2 regions of the Microbacterium horticulturae genome follow, and region 1 is predicted to be linked to the other one. Evidence: riboswitches for the same ligand, from Rfam matches in the RefSeq annotation. Region 1 holds a riboswitch; the other holds the start of a gene.

Region 1 (7,441 bases):
TCTCGTACACGCGCCGCGGCGACGAGGGCGAGATGCCCGAGTGGAAGCAGGGCGAGTACAAATTGGGCCACCAGCTGTAGAGGACGAGGGAGAACAGGATGCTGGACCCCGAGACCATCGCGCAGCTCGCCGACGAGCTGGCGGCGGCGGACCGCGACAAGACGGTCATCCCCCGCATCACCGCGCGCCACCCCGATGCCACCATCGACGACTCGTACGCGATCCAGGGCGTCTGGCGCGACACCATGCTCGCCTCCGGGCGACGTCTGGTCGGCCGCAAGATCGGGCTGACGTCGAAGGCCATGCAGCAGGCCACCGGCATCACCGAGCCCGACTACGGCGTCATGTTCGACGACACCGTGTACGACACCGGCGCGCAGATCGAGTTCGACCGGTTCTCGAACGTGCGCATCGAGGTCGAGCTGGCGTTCGTGCTGAGAGAGCCGCTCGAAGGCCCGCACTGCACGCTGTTCGACGTGCTGCGCGCGACCGAGTACGTCACCCCTGCGCTCGAAGTGCTCAACTCGCACATCGAGTTGGAGGGGCGCACGATCGTCGACACCATCAGCGACAACGCCGCCTACGGCGGGATGGTGCTCGGCGGCATCCCGATGCGACCCGACCAGATCGATCTGCGCTGGGTCTCGGCGATGCTGTACCGCAACGAGCAGATCGAAGAGACCGGGGTGGCTGCGGGCGTGCTGAACCACCCCGCGACCGGAGTCGCCTGGCTCGCGAACAAGTTCCACCAGCACGGCGCGCGGCTCGAGGCGGGCGAGATCATCCTGGCCGGGTCGTTCACCCGGCCGATGTGGGTGCAGCGCGGCGACAGCGTGCTGTGCGACTACCGAGAGATGGGGACCATCACATGTCGCTTCGTCTGACGGGTACCTTCCGCGACGCGCTGGCTGCGGCATCCCGCCCTCTCGTGGGCATGTGGGCGTGCACCGGCAGCCCCGTGCTCGCCGAGGTCGACGCTGGATCGGGCCTGGACTGGCTGCTCATCGACGGCGAGCACGGACCCAACACCCTCGAGTCGATCCTCGTACAGCTGCAGGTCGTGGCCGCCTACCCGATCTCGCCGCTCGTGCGGGTGCCGTGGAACGAGCCCGTGTTCATCAAGCAGGTGCTCGACATCGGCGCGCAGAACCTCATCGTGCCGATGATCTCGTCGGCAGACGAGGCCGCGGCCGCCGTCGCGGCGACGCGATATCCGCCCGCCGGCTTCCGTGGGGTCGGCAGCGCCTTGGCGCGCAGCGCCCGCTGGAACCGCGTCGACGGCTACCTGGGCGACGGGTCGTCGCACGTGTCGCTGACCGTGCAGATCGAGAACGCCGCAGGGGTGGATGCCGCGGCCGCCATCGCCGCGGTCGACGGGGTCGACCAGGTCTTCGTCGGCCCCTCCGACCTTGCCGCGTCGATGGGGCTGCTCGGGCAGCAGACGCATCCGGAGGTGGTGGATGCCGTGCACCGCACCTTCGCCGCCGTCCATGGCGCCGGCAAGAAGGTCGGCGTGAACGCGTTCGACCCGGCTGCGGCCGAGGCGTACCTTCAGGCGGGCGCCGACTTCATCGCGGTCGGCGCCGACGTGGCGATGCTCGCCCGCGCGGCCGAGGGGCTCGCTGCCCGGTTCATCCCCGCTGCCGATCGCACCGAGCGCGCCTCGTACTGACCGGGCGCGCCGACGAGACGGGCGTGCCATCCTGATCACATGAAGAAATGGATCGTGCGGTTCGTCACGCTGCTGGTGTTCAACATCGTGGTGCTGCTGATCATCGGCCTGCTCACGCCCGCGCGCGTGGGCTGGTCGGCGCTGTGGGCGGGCATCATCATGACGGTGCTGGTGATCTGGGTGAAACCGCTCGTGTCGAAGTGGTTCCGCTCGATGGCCGCGAAGTCGGCGAGCGAGCGGACCAGACTCGGCGAGAAGCTCGTGCAGGCCCTACTGGCGGTCGCGGTCGCCTTCGTCGTCTGGATGGGAACGGTGCTCTTCTCGGGAGTCTCGGTGGCGGGATGGGTCTGGGGCTGGATCATCCCACCGGTCATCCTGCTGATCGGTTGGGCGGTCTACGACGCCATCGACGGCCGCGTCGAGGCCCACGCCGGAGCCCTGTACGACCGCGCCACCGGTGGACCGGCGGTGGATGCCGCGCCCGCGGCGCCCTCCGAAGCGCAGAAGCTCGGGCGCCGCGAGCTCGACGACGGCCTGACCGACGAGCAGCGCAAGCTGTTCGACGACCTCGGCTGACCTCCATGGGGCAGAGCCGGGGACGCCGCGGCATCCCCGGCTCTCGTCATTTCGGGTCGCGTCCACGCACCTGTGCCAGCGGCATCCACCCTCGCATGCCGCACGAAATCAGGTGTTCTCGCGAAATCAGGCCAATCCGGACGTCGATCTTCCTGAACTCGCGAGAACACCTGATTCCGATCAGAGTGTGAGCGAGGACGGGACGGGTGGATGCCGCGACACGCCCCACCCCGGCCGCCGCAGCCCGGCGCCCCGCCCCGCCCCGGCCGATCAGCCCGCGGCGCGCTCCGCGGCCTCGATGACGTTGGTCATCAGCAGCGCAACGGTCATGGGTCCCACGCCGCCCGGGTTCGGCGACAGGTAGCCGGCGACCTCGGCCACGGCCGGGTCGACGTCGCCGTAGACCTTGTTCTTGCCGGTCTCGGGGTCGGTCTCACGCGTCACGCCCACATCGAGCACGGCGGCTCCCGGCTTGACGTCCTCCGGGCGCACGATGTGCTTGACGCCGGCCGCTGCGACGATAACGTCGGCCTGCCGCAGATACGACGGCAGATCCACCGTGCCGGTGTGGGTCAGCGTCACCGTCGCGTTGATGTCGCGGCGCGTCAGCAGCAGCCCGATCGATCGGCCGATCGTCACGCCGCGTCCGACGACGACCACGTGCTTGCCCTTCAGGTCGTAGTCGTTGCGCAGCAGCAGCTCGATGACCCCGCGCGGCGTGCACGGCAGGGGCGTGGTGATCGGCGCGTTGACGTTGAGCACCAGGCGCCCCAGGTTGGTGGGGTGCAGGCCGTCGGCATCCTTGGCCGGATCGATCCGCTCGAGGATCGCATCGGTGTCGAGATGCTTCGGCAGCGGCAGCTGCACGATGTACCCGTGGCAGGTGGGGTCGGCGTTGAGCCGGTCGATCGCCGCCTCGACCTCTTGCTGCGTCGACTCGGCGGGCAGCTCGACCTGGATCGAGTTCATCCCGATCGCCTCGGACTGCCGGTGCTTCATGCCCACGTACAGCTGCGATGCGGGATCGCCGCCCACGAGCACCGTCGCGATGCCCGGCGTGACACCGCGTTCCTTGAGAGCTGCGACCCGCTCGGCCAGCTCCTGCTTGATCGCCGCGGATGCGGCCTTTCCGTCCAGCTTCACTGCGGTCATCGTGGTCTCCTCGAGTAGGGGTTCATGTTCGCCGCCCTCCTCCACCGTGAGAGTGCACCTGGTGGACGAGAGATAGGGAAACAACCTCTCCTTCGTCCACCAGCTGCACTCTCACCGAAAGAGGAGGGAGGGTGGATGCCGCGGGCCGCGGCGCGGTCGGCGAGTGCGGCCCAGCAGCATCCCCCGGACTACTGCTGCAGGTCGGGGTACAGCGGGAAGGCCGCCGTCAGCGCCGCCACGCGGGTGCGCAGAGCGGCGACGTCGGGGTTCGGCTTGAGCGCCTGCGCGATGACGTCGGCCACCTCGGTGAACTCGGCGTCGCCGAAGCCGCGGGTCGCCAGCGCCGGGGTGCCGATGCGCAGGCCGCTGGTCACCATCGGCGGGCGCGGGTCGTTGGGCACCGCGTTGCGGTTCACCGTGATGTGGATATCGTGCAGCAGGTCTTCGGCCTGCTTGCCGTCGATGGGCGCCTCGCGCAGATCCACGAGCACAAGGTGCACGTCGGTGCCGCCCGAGCGGACGGCGACCCCGGCATCCTTCACATCCTGCTGCGACAGGCGGTCGGCGATGATCGCGGCGCCCGAGATGACGCGCTCCTGGCGCTCTTTGAATTCCGGCGTGCCGGCGATCTTGAACGCGGTGGCCTTCGCGGCGATCACGTGCATGAGCGGGCCGCCCTGCTGGCCCGGGAAGACGGCGCTGTTGATCTTCTTCGCGATATCGGCGTCGTTGGTGAGGATGAAGCCCGAGCGGGGGCCGCCGATCGTCTTGTGCACGGTCGACGAGACGACGTGCGCGTGCGGCACGGGCGACGGGTGCACACCGGCGGCCACGAGGCCGGCGAAGTGCGCCATGTCGACCCACAGGTAGGCGCCGACCTCGTCGGCGATCTCGCGGAAGCGCGCGAAGTCGAGGTGACGAGGGTAGGCCGACCAGCCCGCGATGATCACCTTGGGCTTGTGCTCAAGCGCGAGGCGGTGCACCTCTTCCATGTCGATGAGGCTGGTCTCGGGGTCCACGCCGTAGGCGACGATGTCGTACAGCCGGCCCGAGAAGTTGATCTTCATGCCGTGCGTGAGGTGACCGCCCTGGTCGAGCGACAGACCCAGCAGCGTGTCGCCGGGGCGGGCGATGGCGTGCAGCACGGCGGCGTTCGCCGTCGCGCCCGAGTGCGGCTGCACATTGGCGAACTCGGCGCCGAACAGCTCCTTGGCGCGGGCGATGGCCAGTTCCTCGGCCACGTCGACCTCTTCGCAGCCGCCGTAGTAGCGGCGGCCCGGGTAGCCCTCGGCGTACTTGTTGGTGAGCACCGAGCCCTGCGACTGCAGCACCGAGACGGGCACGAAGTTCTCAGAGGCGATCATCTCGAGGTAGCCGCGCTGGCGTTCGAGCTCACGCTCGAGCACCTGGGCGATCTCGGGATCGACCTCCGACAGGGGGGCGTTGAAATAGCGGTCGGTCATGGCGTCTCCTCGACTCGGCAGTGCACAGCGGATCGGAATCACATCGGCCCAGGCGTGCGGTCGAATGCCGGTCGGTCGCTCCCCGGTGGTGGTCCACCTCAACGCCAGTCGCGACCCCCCGAGCATACCCGATTCCCGCCCTGGCACACGGTGTCAGAGTTTGTTAGCGTTCCTTACATGCCTGCCTTCGCACCCGTGCCGTGCCCCCGGATCCAGACAGTGGATGCCACCGCCGCCCCGTTCGCTCTCTCCGAGGCATCGCGCCTCGTGACCGTGCCCGCGGGGCGCGCGACCGCGGAGCTCGCCGCGGCCGCTCTGGCGCCGGTCGTCGGGCGCACGCTCGAGGTCGCCGACGACCTCCGCCCCGCCGACGGCGACCTCGTACTCGAGTACCTCGCCGAGGACACACCGGAGACGTACACGCTCACCGTCGAACCCACCCGCATCCGCGTTCTGGGCGGTGACGAGGCCGGCCTGTTCTACGGCGTGCAGACCCTCGTGCAGTTGCTCGCGGCATCCCCCACCATCCCCGCCCAGACCATCGACGACGCTCCCCGCTTCGCCTACCGCGGCGTGATGCTCGACGTCGCGCGCCACTTCTTCCCCGTCGAGGTCGTCGAGGGCTACATCGACCGGGCCGCGGCGCTCAAGTTCAACGCCCTGCACCTGCATCTGACCGACGACCAGGGCTGGCGCATCCGCATCGACAGCCGCCCCGAGCTGACCGACAACGCGTCGGGCACCTCCGCTCTCGGCGATCCCGGCGGGTTCTACTCGAAGGACGACTACGCGCGCATCGTACGGCACGCGGCATCCCGCCACATGATCGTCGTGCCCGAGGTCGACGCTCCCAGCCACACGCACGCGATCAGCCTCGCCTACCCTGAGCTCATGGAGCCCATCGTGCTCTCCGACCACATCCGCGAGGTCGTCGACGTCTACGGCGGGGGGATACCGGAGGCCGGGCGCCCCTACACCGGTTTCGCCGTCGGCTTCTCGGCGCTGAAGGCGCACGACGACGCGACCTACGCGTTCCTCGGCGACGTGTACCGCGAACTGGCCGAGATGACCCCGGGCCCGTATCTGCACGTGGGCGGCGACGAGGCACTGGGCATGAGCGACGACGACTTCGCAGTGTTCATGGACCGCGCGACGGCGCTGGTCTCAGACCTCGGCAAGACGCCGATCGCGTGGCACGAGGCCGGTTCGTCATCCGGGCTCTCGCCCGACACCATCGGGCAGTACTGGGGCTTCGTCACGCCCACCGACGGCATGGACGAGAAGACCCGCACGTTCGTGCGCGCAGGCGCCCGCGTCATCCTCTCCCCTGCCGACGCCATCTACCTCGACATGAAGCTGACCGCCGACAGCCCGACCGGCCTGACCTGGGCGAACGGACCCACCAGCGTGCACGACGCCTACGCGTGGGAGCCGACGGCGATCATCGACGGCATCGGCGAGGCCGACATCCTCGGCGTCGAGGCGCCCCTGTGGACCGAGACCGTGCGCACACCCGGCGACATCGACGCGCAGGCGTTCCCGCGGATCGCAGCGGCCGCCGAGGCGGCATGGTCGCCGGCCGCGGCCGCGGCCGTACCCGAGCGCACATGGGACTCGTTCCGCGCCCGCGTCGGCGCCCTCGGACCCCTGTGGCGTGCTCAGGGCATCGCCTTCGCCCCGGCCGACGAGATCGACTGGGCATGACATGAGCGTCGACCGCGTCATCCACTCCGCCCGCCTCGTCGACGAGGGCCAGACGACCGACGACGCCTGGGTCGCGTTCGAGGACGGCACGGTCGCGGGTATGGGCACAGGCGACGACTGGCGCAAACTGGCGCCGCGCGACACCGACGATGCCGGCGGTGCGTGGCTGACGCCCGGATTCGTCGACATCCACGGCCACGGCGGCGGCGGCGCAGCGTTCGACGACGGCGCCGAGGCGATCGCGACGGCCCGCGCGGTGCATCGCGCGCACGGCACGACCCGCGCGGTGCTCTCGCTGGTGACCTCCTCGATCGACGATCTCGTCGCGCGCGTCACGGACATCGCGCAGCTGATGGCGCACGACACGACGATCCTCGGCACACACCTCGAGGGACCGTTTCTCGACATCGGGCACAAGGGCGCGCACACGCCGTCGCTGCTGCGCACGCCGGATGCGACATCCATCGCCCGTCTGCTCGATGCCGGTGCGGGCACCATCCGGCAGATCACCCTGGCCCCCGAACTGCCCGGCGGCCTGGAGGCGGTGCGACGCTTCACCACCGCAGGCGTCGCGGTCGCCGTCGGACACACCGACGCCGATGAGACCGCGGCTCAGGCGGCGTTCGACGCCGGCGCGACGATCCTCACCCACGCGTTCAACGCGATGCACGACATCCACCACCGCGACCCCGGCCCGGTACTGGCCGCGCTGGGAGACGAGCGTGTCACGCTCGAGGTCATCGCCGACGGGGTGCACGTGCATCCCGATGTGATCCGGCTCCTGACGACCGGCGCCCCCGGCCGTGTCGCCCTCATCACCGATGCGATGGCCGCCGCCGGCGCCCCCGACGGCGCATACTCGCTCGGCGGACTC
Region 2 (7,441 bases), 1.2 Mb from region 1:
GCAGCAGGCTCGTCTTGCCGGCACCGTTCGCTCCCACCACGGCGACGAACTCGCCGGCGCCGATGTCGAGGCTGACGTCGTGCAGCACCTCGGTCGTGCCACGGCGCAGAGTGAGATGGCGGACGCTCACTGCTTCGGGCGTTTCGACTCGCGGCTGCACCGCTCGCGGGGCGACCGAGGGTGTGCTGTTACCGGGCGTTGAGCGAGGGAGTGGAGCGACCGAGTCGAAACGCGGTCCGGGTGTCGTTTCGACTCGCTTCGCTCGCTCAACGACCGGGTGGACGGGCGGCGCACTCTCCAGCGCGACGCGCAGCTCGGCTGGGGTCAGCGGCAACGGCTCGAGCACATACCCGGCGCGACGCATCCGCAGGGCTGCGAGCGTCGCCGTCGGCAGCCAGACGCCCAGCTCGTGCAGCTCGGCGGCGCGGCTGCGCAGGATGTCGGCGGCCGGGCCGTCGGCGATGGTGCGGCCCGAGGCATCCATCACCACCACCCGGTCGACGAAGCCGATCGCCTGATCGAGGTTGTGCTCGACGAGCACGACGGCGCGGTCGCCTGCCGCGACGATCTCGCCGACCGTCGCGGAGACCTCGTCGACGCCGCGCGGGTCGAGGTTGGCCGTGGGCTCGTCGAGCACGAGCAGCGGTGAACCGAGGGCCAGCGCCGCGGCGATGGCGAGACGCTGACGGCCGCCGCCCGAGAGCGCGTCGGGACTGTCGTCGCGGCGCTCCCACAGCCCGACGCGGCGCAGGGCGTCTTCGCTGCGCGCGAGCACCTGGCTGACCGGGAGCCGCAGGTTCTCAGGGCCGAACGCGACCTCATCGAGCACGGTGCCGGTGACCAGCTGCGCGTCGGGGTCTTGGAAGACCATGCCGACACGGGTCGCGAGGCGGGAGACGGGGGTGGATGCCGCATCCATCCCGTCCACGGTGACGCTGCCGCGTACCTCGGCCTCGATGTCGTGCGGGATGAGCCCGTTGAGCGTCAGCGCGAGGGTGGATTTGCCCGAACCGCTCGGGCCGAGCAGCAGCACGACCTCGCCCGGCTCCACGGTGAACGATGCGCTCGAGGGGGCGAACACGGCCTCGCCGTCGTGCCGCACGGCGAGGTCCTGCACGCGCAGGAGCGACATGTCAGCTCCGGCCCGCGCGGCGGCCGATGCCGGCCTGGCGCAACTTCGTTCCCACGAGAAGGCCGAGCGCCGTCCAGGCGACGGGGCCGAGCACCGCGCAGACGAGGTACGAGATCTGCGCCCAGAGGGGGAAGGTGGCGAGGTCGACGACCATCCAGACGACGAACGCGACCATGATGCCGATGATCACCGCCGAGACGAAGAAGCGCCACGCACGCCACTCGCGGTAGCGGGTGACAGCGGCCACGAGCTCTTGGATGCCGCCGAACAGCAGCGCGGTGCCCAGGAACCGCGCTGCCCACTGGGGAGCTGCCGCGCTGGAGACGAGGGCGGCGAGCACGTGTGTGAGCAGCGCCACCCAGGGCAGGCGCAGCACCTCTTGCGCGATGATGCCGGGGATCACGTGCACGCCCAGCACGAAGCCGTACACCATGGGGAGGGTCACGACGACGACGGGGGTGATCCATCCGGCGATGCCGCCGAGGATGCCGGTGGCGACGCCGATCGCCGCGCACACGAGCAGCGTGCGGGTCGACAGAACAGCGCGGGCGGGCATCAGGCCATTCTATTGGGGCAAGGTGAGGCGAACCTAACCTTGGTCGATCCCGGGTGGCCACGCTATCTGCAGACCCGGCACCTCGTGGTCACGCAGAAAGCTCCGCACGAACGGGCACAGCGGAACGACCGTCTGGCCGCGGGCCGCGGCATCCCGCAGCGCCTCATCGATGAGCCGACTGCCCAGACCCTTCTCCCGAAAGGCCGGGTCGATCACGGTCTCGGGAAACCGCACGACCCCCGCGCCGGTCGGCTCCACGACGGCATATCCGCCGAGCACGCCGTCCACGTCGATCTCGTAGCGGCTGCGGGCCTCGTTGAAGGTGACGGTCGGGGTCGGGTCAGGCATCCGGCCACTCCACGCCCAGCCCCTCGACCTCGTTCTCACGCAGGTACTTGCGGACCACGGGGCACAGCGGCACGACAGTCTCGCCGCGGGCGGCGATGTCGGCCAGCGCGCCCGCGACCAGGGCGCCGGCAAGCCCCTGTCCGCGGAACGATGGGATGATCACGGTGTGCGGCATGCGCAGCCGTCCCTCGCCGTCGGGCTGGATCTCGGTGTAACCGGCCAGCTCGCCGTCCACAGCGATCGTGTACCGGGCGTTCTCGTCGTCGCGCTCGACGGTCGTCTCAGCCATCGGGGCTCCTCTCGTCGCTGGCTCCAACGTACGGAGGGCGGCGTGTGTTCCGCCAGAGGCTGCGGGCAGATGACCCGGCTCAGTGGTGGAAGAGGCGCAGCCCCGTCTGCACGCGCGCGATGCCGAGCTCCATACAGGCGGCCTCGACCTCGTCGGCACGGGTCGATCCGCCCGGCTCGACGATCGTCGTCACGCCGAACTCGGCGGCATGGTCGACGTTGTCGCGGAAGGGGAGGAAGCCGTCTGACACCATCGTGACGCCGGTCAGCTCGCGCGCCCACGCGTCGCGCCACAGCGGCTCGTCGTAAGCGGACAGGGCCTGGTCGCCGAACAGGCGCCCGAACTCCTCAAGCTGCAGCCGGGTCATCTCGTGGCCTGCGAAACGGATCTGCCAGTTCACGCGGTCCTGGCGCTTCATCCCCTCGATGACCGGCAGGTCGCGCACGAGCGGGTGCCGGCGCAGCCACCACACGCGCGCCTTGGAACCGGCCAGCCGCACGCAGTCGACGCGGTTCTGCTGCCCCGCGCCGATGCCGATCGCCGCGCCGTCTTTAACGAACACGACCGAGTTGGACTGGGTGTAGCGCGCGGCGGCCATGCCGATCAGTGCGTCTTCGCGGACGTGGCGCTCGAGGTCGTCGGGGAGGGCTGCGGCCAGGTCTGCGGCATCCCGATCCTGGATCAGCGTGGCGCCCATGATGTCGCGGCGCTCGCGGGTCGGCACCTCGGCGTCGGGATCGACTTCGAAGACGAGGAACTTTCCGCCCCGCTTGGCACTGAGCACCTCGAGCGTGCCCTCGTCGAAGCCGGGGGCGATCAACGCATCGCAGATCATCGTGCGCAAGAACTCGGCCGTGGCCGCATCGACCGGACGCGACAGCGCGATCACGTCGCCGAACGACGACTTGGGATCGGCGTCGCGCGCCCGCACGTAGGCGGAGAGCAGGCCGTCGGCGCCCTCGAGGTTCCAGGTCTCGCGCGCGGTGTCGTCGACGAGGCCGGCAACGGCCGCGCCGGCAGGGGAGACGTGCTTGAAGGATGCCGCGGCCGGCCGGCCCGTAACGTCATCGGCCTCGCGGACCAGCGCGTAGGCGTTCAGGGCGTCGAGGTAGTTGATCATCGACGGGGCCCCGTTGCGGATCGTGGGGCCGCCGGTGACAGAGGCTTCCTGGTGCGGGTTCATTCCGTAGCGCATGCGGGTGCTCCTGGTCGGTCGGCGCTGTCGCGTCGACGGTGGTCTCGATGGGCACCCAGGCGGGCGATGCCGGTCTTACTGCGCTCCCTGCCGGTGAATCCGGCCACGCCAGTCGCGTCTTCCAGGGTACTCGCTCAGGGGATGCCAGACATGTGAGGCAGACTCGAGGGGTGAACCCCTCCCTTCTCGACCGTGTGCGCGGTGCCGATGACGACGCCGTCTACGACGGGTTCGTCGGGTGGGCGGAGGGTCGCGGGCTGACCCTGTACCCGGCGCAGGACGAGGCCGTGATCGAACTGGTCTCGGGTTCGCACGTGATCCTGTCGACGCCCACCGGAACCGGCAAGTCGCTCGTCGCGATCGCGGCGCACGCGGCGGCCGTGGCATCCGGTCGTCGTTCCTTCTATACGGCGCCGATCAAGGCGCTCGTCAGCGAGAAGTTCTTCGCACTCGTCGAGATCTTCGGCGCCGAGAACGTGGGCATGGTCACCGGTGACTCGTCGGTCAACCCCGATGCGCCCATAGTGTGCTGCACGGCCGAGATCCTCGCGAACATGGCGCTGCGGCACGGCGACGAGACGCTCCCCACGCCCACTCCAGACGCCGCTGACGCGGCGCCCGGAGCCTCCGGGCGCGTGGGCCCGGTGGACCAGGTCGTCATGGACGAGTTCCACTTCTACGGCGACCCCGACCGCGGGTGGGCGTGGCAGGTGCCGCTGCTGCTCATGCCGCACGCGCAGTTCCTGCTCATGTCGGCGACCCTCGGCGATGTCACGGCGCTCGCCGAAGACCTCGAACGGCGCACCGAGCGCCCGGTTGCGCAGGTCACCGGCGTCGAACGGCCGGTGCCGCTGCACTTCTCGTACGAGATCCGGCCGGTGCACGAGGTGCTCGAACTGTTGCTGAGCGACCGCGAAGTACCGGTGTACATCGTGCACTTCTCGCAGGCCGCCGCCGTCGAGCGCGCGCAGGCGCTGTCGAGCATGAAGATCGCCTCGCGCGAGCAGCGTGATCAGATCGCCGAGGCACTGGGCGACTTCCGCTTCTCGACCGGGTTCGGCAAGACGCTGTCGCGACTCGTGCGCGGCGGTATCGGCATCCACCATGCGGGCATGCTGCCGCGGTATCGGCGCCTCGTCGAGACACTCGCCCAGCGCGGCCTGCTGCGCGTGATCTGCGGAACCGACACGCTCGGCGTCGGCATCAACGTGCCCATCCGCACGGTCGTGGTCACCGAGCTCGCGAAGTTCGACGGGACCCGGATGCGCCAGCTCACGGCGCGCGAGTTCCACCAGGTCGCCGGCCGGGCGGGACGCGCAGGCTATGACCCCTACGGCAACGTCGTCGTGATGGCGCCGGAGTGGGAGATCGAGAACGCGGCGGCGCTGGCGAAGGCCGCCGACAACCCCGCCAAGCGCAAGAAGATCGTGCGCAAGAAGGCTCCGACGGGCGCCGTCAACTGGGGCAAGGGCCCGTTCGAGAGACTGGTGGATGCCGCGCCCGAGGCGCTTGTGCCCCAGTTGCAGCTGTCGGCGGCCATGCTCATCAACGTCATAGCGCGCGGCGGCGACGTGTTCGCCCACGTCCGGTCGCTCGTCTTCGACAACCACCAGACCCGGGCACAGCAGTTCGCGCTGGCGCGGCGGGCGTTGGCGATCTTCCGCACGCTGCGCGATGCAGGGATCGTGGAGGTGTCGGGTTCCGACATCCACCTCACCGTCGACCTGCAGCCGAACTTCGCACTGAACCAGCCGCTGTCGCCGTTCGCCCTCGCGGCGATCGAAGTGCTCGACCCGTCCGATGAACGGGGAGCCGCCGGCTCGGGCCACTATGCGCTCGACGTCGTGAGCATCATCGAGGCGACGCTCGACGACCCGCGGGCGATCCTCGCGCAGCAGGAGTACAAGGCACGGGGCGAAGCTGTGGCTGCGATGAAGGCCGACGGGCTCGACTACGACCAGCGCATGGACGCGCTCGAAGAGGTCACCTACCCGAAGCCGCTCGACGAGCTGCTGCACCAGTCGTTCGAGGTGTTCGCGTCGAGCCAGCCGTGGGTGCGCGACTTCGCGCTGTCGCCCAAGTCGGTGGTGCGCGACATGTTCGAGCGGGCGATGTCGTTCGCGGAGTTCGTGTCGTTCTACCAGCTCGCGCGCAGCGAGGGCCTCGTGCTGCGGTACCTGTCGGACGCGTACCGGGCCATTCGGCAGACCGTTCCGCGGGAGGCGCGCACCTCTGAGCTGCTCGATGTCATCGAGTGGCTCGGCGAGCTCGTGCGCCAGGTCGACTCGAGCCTTGTCGATGAGTGGGAGGAGCTCGTGCATCCTGCGGCCTCGGGTTCGGACGAGCCTGTCGTGCCGCCGGCGCCGCCCTCGGTCGTCGCGAACCACCGCGCGTTCACGGTGCTCGTGCGTAACGAACTGTTCCGGCGTGTGCAGCTGGCGGCGCTGCAGCGCGATGACGAGCTGATCGAGCTCGACCCCGATGTCTCGTGGCCCGCGGTGCTCGATGAGTACTTCGCCGAGCATGATGCGATTCTCGTCGGGGGACCGGCGCGCTCGCCGCGGCTGTGCGCGATCGACGAGTCCGGAGCCGAGTCGTCCGGCCAGTGGCGCGTCGAGCAGACGATCGACGACCCGGAGGGCGACCACGACTGGCGCATCCGGGCGGTCGTCAACCTGGAAGCGTCGGCGGAGGCCGGCGCCGCTGTCGTGCGCGTCGCCGAGGTCGTGCGGCTGTAGGGTCGAGCCGGTCTCAGCGCGCATCCCATTCTCCGGGGCGCGGCTGGCGGCGGCGCGCTCCGGTGTACCTCGGATCCCACGGGAACCGTCCCCGATTGTCGGTGTAGGTCAATTGCAGCAGGGGAACCGATGCCTCAGCCGGGCGCTGATAATGCCGGTTGGCACCGAAGGCGATGTCGCCGGGATTCGGCACTTCCTCGACGAAGATGCGCCTGTCCCAGCAGGGAAGCACGACGTTCTCGCCCGGGGTGAGGCGAGCCCCGTCGAGCACGAGCCGCGCGGCGGAGTTGAGGACGGATGCGACCTCCGGCATTCCGACGCCGACGATGACGAGCTCGGGATGGGCAATGCCGAACAGCCCGATCGTGTAGGCGAACGGCCTTTTCGACTCGGCCGAGCAGGTGCAGCCGGGAACGGAGCACGTGCCCATGCCGATGAGTTGCAGGCAGACGCCATGGCGGCGGATGACGTCGGCGACGCGCGCGTCGTCTTGATCGAGCCAGGCGCTCTGCTGGGGTGTGGGCGTCGGTGACATGAAGGCGTTCCTCTCGGAGTGGGTGGATGGGGTTGAGGGCACGTGCTGAGCACGATAGCCCGGGTCACGGACAACGCATCGTGGTTATCCACAGGGCGTCGTGCAGAGCGTCGCGCGCCGCAGACGTGCTGAGCTGCGGGTCGGCGCGGGCCGCGGCATCCCGCCCCATCACCCCAGCGACAGCCCGCCGTCGGTCGTCAGCACCTGCCCGACCACCCACGCGGCCGCCGGCGTCGCGAGCCAGCCGATGAGCCGCGCCGGATCGGCCGGCTGGCCGTAGCGGCCGAACGGGGTGGCGCGCATCCACGTCTCGATCTCGTCGAGCGGGCGATCGGTCGTCTCTGGGTCGAGGTATCCGGTGTTCACCGGCCCGGGGTTGATCGTGTTGAGGATGATCCCGAGATCGAGCAGGTCGGCCGCGATCGTCTTCGTGACGCCGGCGAGCGCCGCCTTGCTGGCGGCGTACGCGACCTCGCCGGGCATCGGACCGTCCTGCTGACCGGAGGTCATCCAGAAGACGCGACCGGTCGGTGCGGCGAAGGGCTCGGCTCGCCCGGCGCGCTCGCCGGGGCGGGCCGGTGCGACGTCGCCGGGTCCTGCGGCCGGCGCGGCACTGCCCCTGTCCGCGTGCAGCGCTGCGAACGCCCG

The links. A riboswitch is a leader RNA that binds a small molecule or an ion and turns the genes downstream of it on or off. The one in region 1 is predicted to bind ZMP and ZTP.
Region 2: another riboswitch for ZMP and ZTP. It lies ahead of PU630_RS00745 (hypothetical protein); the one in region 1 lies ahead of glyA (serine hydroxymethyltransferase).

Annotation. Positions count from the first base shown of each region.
Region 1 is NZ_CP119108.1:2,588,836-2,596,276, forward strand. Features, by position in the region: gene hpaD (3,4-dihydroxyphenylacetate 2,3-dioxygenase) at 1-80, shown strand, start outside; gene hpaH (2-oxo-hept-4-ene-1,7-dioate hydratase) at 99-884, shown strand; gene PU630_RS12375 (aldolase/citrate lyase family protein) at 869-1,672, shown strand; gene PU630_RS12380 (hypothetical protein) at 1,712-2,248, shown strand; gene PU630_RS12385 (bifunctional methylenetetrahydrofolate dehydrogenase/methenyltetrahydrofolate cyclohydrolase) at 2,519-3,400, opposite strand; gene glyA (serine hydroxymethyltransferase) at 3,589-4,863, opposite strand; ZMP/ZTP riboswitch at 4,903-4,985, opposite strand; gene PU630_RS12395 (family 20 glycosylhydrolase) at 5,041-6,567, shown strand; gene nagA (N-acetylglucosamine-6-phosphate deacetylase) at 6,569-7,441, shown strand, end outside.
Region 2 is NZ_CP119108.1:149,873-157,313, forward strand. Features, by position in the region: gene PU630_RS00725 (ABC transporter ATP-binding protein) at 1-1,132, opposite strand, end outside; gene PU630_RS00730 (ECF transporter S component) at 1,134-1,688, opposite strand; gene PU630_RS00735 (GNAT family N-acetyltransferase) at 1,722-2,036, opposite strand; gene PU630_RS00740 (GNAT family N-acetyltransferase) at 2,029-2,325, opposite strand; gene PU630_RS00745 (hypothetical protein) at 2,405-3,520, opposite strand; ZMP/ZTP riboswitch at 3,567-3,646, opposite strand; gene PU630_RS00750 (DEAD/DEAH box helicase) at 3,691-6,258, shown strand; gene PU630_RS00755 (DUF4262 domain-containing protein) at 6,272-6,793, opposite strand; gene PU630_RS00760 (SDR family oxidoreductase) at 6,962-7,441, opposite strand, start outside.